DNA from 2 places in the Undibacterium sp. Di26W genome. Region 2 is predicted to be linked to the other one. Evidence: riboswitches for the same ligand, from Rfam matches in the RefSeq annotation. Region 2 holds a riboswitch; the other holds the start of a gene.

Region 1 (2,466 bases), on a different contig from region 2:
ATGGCTGTCGGTTGCGCTGGCAGCTTGTGGAGTGGTGTGGCTGACCTGGCAAGCCGGTCACTTGCCATGGATAGGCCTGATCCTGGCCATTTCCTTTGGAACCTATGGTCTGTTGCGCAAAACCTCGCCCCTGGGTGCGCTGGAAGGTCTGTCGCTGGAAACTGCCCTGCTCTTTCCATTTGCCCTTGGCTATCTGGTCTGGATGGGCATGCAGGGCCAGAATACCTTCATCGGCGGTGACATCAACATCAAAATGCTGATACTGGTCAGCGGCCCCATCACCGCCATCCCACTGCTGCTGTTTGCCGCCGGCGCAAGGCGCATACCCATGACCACACTGGGCTTGTTGCAATACATGTCGCCACTGGTGCAGTTGCTGCTCGGCGTATGGCTGTATCACGAGCCTTTTGACTCTGGCAGAATGCTCGGCTTTGTAGCCATCTGGGCTGCACTCATCGTCTATTCTTGCGAGGGTCTTTGGCGCAATTTCAGGTCAGTTGAAAGTACAGGTAAGCAAGCTGCCCAAGGTCGCCAATGAGATCAAAGAGCCTCACGGCACGAAGACTCGTGCTCATTGTGTTACGCCTAATTTGATACGCAAGGGAAATTGCATTTTGCATGGTGTTCCCTTGCACAAGCCTGGCTTATATCGTTCATGTATCAATGCCGTCGCCACCAGGTTTGTCATCCGTTCATCCGGTGATTTTATGACGCCAACGGCATTCGGGGTTCCATCAGCATTGACTTCAACAAAGACCGACAAATCCCCTTGCAGATGAAGTACATCCTGGGCATTTGAAATCGCCCTGAGAATTTCTTTGGTGCCTTTTAATGGATACGGTGGTTCATCCGTTTCATCCAGGTGTTCATACAATGAACGCACCTTGGCTTTTTGCTCGCTCGTCAACTCAGCATACGATTTATTGACAGGTACCCTGATACCCGTCACGGCATCTTGCCTGATACGCGAGCCAGTCGAGGGGTCCTCGCGTTTCAGTGTGTATTCTGGCGCAGGCGTGGCTTCTTGCGCGATGGCTGAAGCAGCATTGAGCAAGCAAAAACTTAAAAACAAACGCTGGAAATTGGACATAGGCATATTGAAATGGATGTGGTTAAGCGTGAATAAATGGCGACCCGAACAAATATCATTTGCCAATTATACATGCAGTTGTTTCAACAACTATTAAGGATAGGACTTACACAAAATTGTCCCAGCAAGGTGCGGCGACGAAGACAGTACGAATGTACGCGGCTCCTAGGAGAGGAACTGCAACGCAACTGGGGCGGTTTTGCGTAAGTCCTAAAGAAATTTTCCTTGATAACATTGAGAATCCGCTAGTGTAGTGTTGCAGCACTACACTAGACACCAAACCACTGTTCAAGTCGCGTTACAAGTCCTGTTCCCGCTTTCATGTTAAAGTACGGGCTTCGCTAGGGGTCCTGGAAGCCAATGTTTCCGGGTGAGAGAGTCCCTTCTACCTGATCTGGATAATGCCAGCGAAGGGAAGCGCAAAGTCCCGTCCTTCCGTTTCTTTGTTTGCTCCCGCGCTGTCATCCACAACGCATTAAAGCGCAAATAAAGAGCACACCATGTCTGAACCATCATTTCGTCCTGCCCTGCTGGCATTTTCCATTGCACAGGCATTTACATTATTACCCCAGGCACAGGCCCAGACTACAGAAAAATCCCTGCCTGAAGTCGTGGTAACGGGCAACAAGACATCCGAAGGCAAAGCAGAACGCAGCAAGGCATCCGGCTTTATCGAAACGGCTTTGGTCGATACCCCATTCTCTGTGAATGTGATGACCAGCAGCCAGATGCAGGATTTGCGCGTGCGCCAGACCACCGATGCGATGAAATTCGATGCCAGCGTGAATGACGCCTACAATGCCATTGGTTATGCCGAACAATTCTCGATACGCGGTTTTGCCCTCGACAATTCATCCAGCTACCGCAAGGATGGTTTTGCCATTCCAGGCGATGCCTCCATCCCGCTGGAAAACAAGGAACGCATAGAAATACTCAAAGGCATTGCCGGTTTCCAGGCTGGCTTTGCGACGCCGGGCGGCATCATCAACTATGTGACCAAACGCCCGACCAGTGCACCGTTGCGTTCCGTCAATCTGGAAATCAGTGAACGTGGCACGCTGTATGGCGCAGCAGATATCAGCGACAATACCAGCGACCGCCAGTTTGGTTTCCGCATCAATGCCGCCGGTGAACGTTTGCGTTCGTATGTCAAAGGTGCGGATGGCGAACGCCAGTTTGTATCCGCCGCATTTGACTGGCATATCACACCTCAGGCACTGCTGCAGATCGATGCTGACTATCAGCATAAATCGCAGTTGTCGGTTCCCGGTTTTCAATTATTCAATGGCACAGATTTGCCACGCGGCGTGCCAGCGGACCTGATGCTGAATGTGCAGCCCTGGGCCAAACCGGTGGATACCCGCAACAGCAATCTG
Region 2 (2,466 bases):
GCTGGCCCGCGAGAATCAGCTCAAGGATGCTGAAATTAAAAATCGTCAGCTGCAGCAAATTATTTTATTGCTGGCTGCAGTAGTGATGGTGATGATAGGTATCGTCATTTTCTTTCTCTACCAACGGGTACGCAAGACCAACGAGAAACTGCGCGAAGTCAACCAGCAACTGGAGTTTCATGCCGTGCGTGATCCCCTGACTGGTTTGTACAACCGCCGCTCTTTCGTCGACCTGATGAAGAGCAGGGTGATCTTGCCGGAAGGTGAGCGTCGCGAGGACAGTCTGGAAAACCCGGACTGCCTGATACTCATGGATATCGATCATTTTAAAAATATCAATGACAGTTACGGCCATGCTGCCGGTGACGTGGTGTTAATGGAAGTGGCACAACGCTTGCGCAATACAGTGCGCGATACGGATATGGTGCTGCGTTGGGGGGGAGAAGAATTTTTGATTTATTCACCGCGCTCGAATCCAGCACAATTGAAGAATCTGGTGGAACGCATACTGCGCGTCATCGGTGAAGCCAGTGTGAATGTCGATGGTGTCTCAATCGCAGTGACCATGACCGCCGGCTTTATCAGCCTACCGTTTTCCGGCATCCCCGAATTGGTCTGTAATTGGGAAAAAGCCCTGCAGATTGCCGACATGGCCCTGTATCTGGGTAAGGTCAATGGGCGCAATCGCGCCTATGGCGTTAACAAATTACTGATTGCGTATGAAGATGCCTTGCCGGTACTGGACCATGATTTATCGGCTGCCATCAAAGCCGGTATGGTGGAGTTGACTGAAGTTCACGGGCCGATAAAAGTGCAAGGCAGCAATATTGTCGCAGATGTAGCAGAGCTACAGTGTGTCTCACCGGAAGAAGCTAAATAAGCACCACGGCTAAAATAAAAGTCGTATAATCTGCCCTCGTCGCGGTCCTGTTTTTTTATAAGACCCGAAGAAAAAATGCTAGGGGTCCTGCCATCACGCTATGAATCGTGATGTCGGGTGAGAAATACCCTCGAACCTGATCTGGATAATGCCAGCGAAGGGAAGCTGCCGAAGACTTTTTGCCACCGTCAGCGTGAGCATCCCGACTTTGGAAACTCCTTTGCTGGCTCCATGCCAACAAAGCAAAGGAGCCAAAATGAACGCCAACCCGCAATTCTTGTCCGCTACCGCCACGGTAGACGAGGCAGCCATACAGCCACTACCGAATTCCCGCAAGACCTATGTACAGGGCAGTCGTCCCGATATTCGTGTGCCCATGCGCGAAATCAGCCAGTCTGATACACCTGCCATGTTTGGTTCAGAAAAAAATCCGCCTATCTATGTTTATGACACGTCTGGCCCTTATACCGACCCTGCTGTCAAAATCGACATCCGGTCCGGCCTGGCGTCAGTACGCGGTGCCTGGATAGCCGAGCGTAATGACACCGAAGAACTGGCTGGCCCGACATCCGAATACGGCATAGCCCGCCTGCATGACCCCAAGCTGGCCGAATTGCGCTTCAATCTCAAGCGCTTGCCACGTCGTGCACTGGCAGGCAGGAATGTCTCGCAAATGCATTATGCGCGACAGGGCGTTATCACGCCGGAAATGGAATTTGTTGCTATCCGCGAAAATTTGCGCAGGAAAGAATACCTGGAAAACCTGAAAGCCTCTGGCCCCATGGGTAACAAGCTGGCAGAAGTCATGGGCCGGCAACATCCTGGCCAGTCTTTTGGTGCTGCGATACCTGACGAAATCACGCCAGAATTCGTACGTTCAGAAATCGCCCGTGGCCGTGCAATTATTCCGGCCAATATCAATCATCCTGAAATCGAGCCCATGATCATAGGCCGTAATTTCCTGGTCAAGATCAATGCCAATATCGGCAATTCTGCAGTGACCTCTTCCATCGGTGAAGAAGTCGAAAAAATGACTTGGGCGATACGCTGGGGCGGCGACAATGTGATGGATTTGTCGACCGGCAAACACATACACGAAACCCGTGAATGGATCATCCGTAATTCACCCGTGCCTATCGGTACCGTGCCTATCTACCAGGCACTGGAAAAAGTGAACGGCAAGGCCGAAGACCTGACTTGGGAAATCTTCCGTGACACCCTGATAGAACAGGCTGAACAAGGCGTCGATTATTTCACCATCCACGCCGGTGTACGCCTGCAATATGTGCCGATGACTGCCAAGCGTCTGACCGGCATCGTCTCACGTGGTGGTTCCATCATGGCGAAATGGTGTTTGGCGCATCATAAAGAAAGCTTCTTGTATGCGCATTTTGAAGACATCTGCGACATCATGAAGGCGTATGACGTGTCCTTTAGTTTAGGCGATGGCTTGCGCCCTGGTTCTATCTATGACGCCAATGATGAAGCCCAGTTAGGTGAATTGAAAACCCTGGGCGAGTTGACCCAGATCGCCTGGAAGCATGATGTACAAGTCATGATAGAAGGCCCCGGTCATGTGCCCATGC

Evidence for each region. Region 2 has a riboswitch for thiamine pyrophosphate ahead of thiC (phosphomethylpyrimidine synthase ThiC). Riboswitches for the same ligand answer to the same signal wherever they lie in the genome.
Region 1: linked by a shared signal. The riboswitch ahead of ACO0LM_RS11165 (TonB-dependent siderophore receptor) and the one ahead of thiC (phosphomethylpyrimidine synthase ThiC) in region 2 are both predicted to bind thiamine pyrophosphate.

What each region holds. Positions count from the first base shown of each region.
Region 1 covers NZ_JBMPOR010000007.1:152,000-154,465, reverse strand. The annotation lists gene rarD (EamA family transporter RarD) at 1-538, shown strand, start outside; gene ACO0LM_RS11170 (hypothetical protein) at 572-1,096, opposite strand; TPP riboswitch at 1,424-1,523, shown strand; gene ACO0LM_RS11165 (TonB-dependent siderophore receptor) at 1,591-2,466, shown strand, end outside.
Region 2 covers NZ_JBMPOR010000029.1:53,498-55,963, reverse strand. The annotation lists gene ACO0LM_RS25495 (diguanylate cyclase) at 1-880, shown strand, start outside; TPP riboswitch at 951-1,060, shown strand; gene thiC (phosphomethylpyrimidine synthase ThiC) at 1,137-2,466, shown strand, end outside.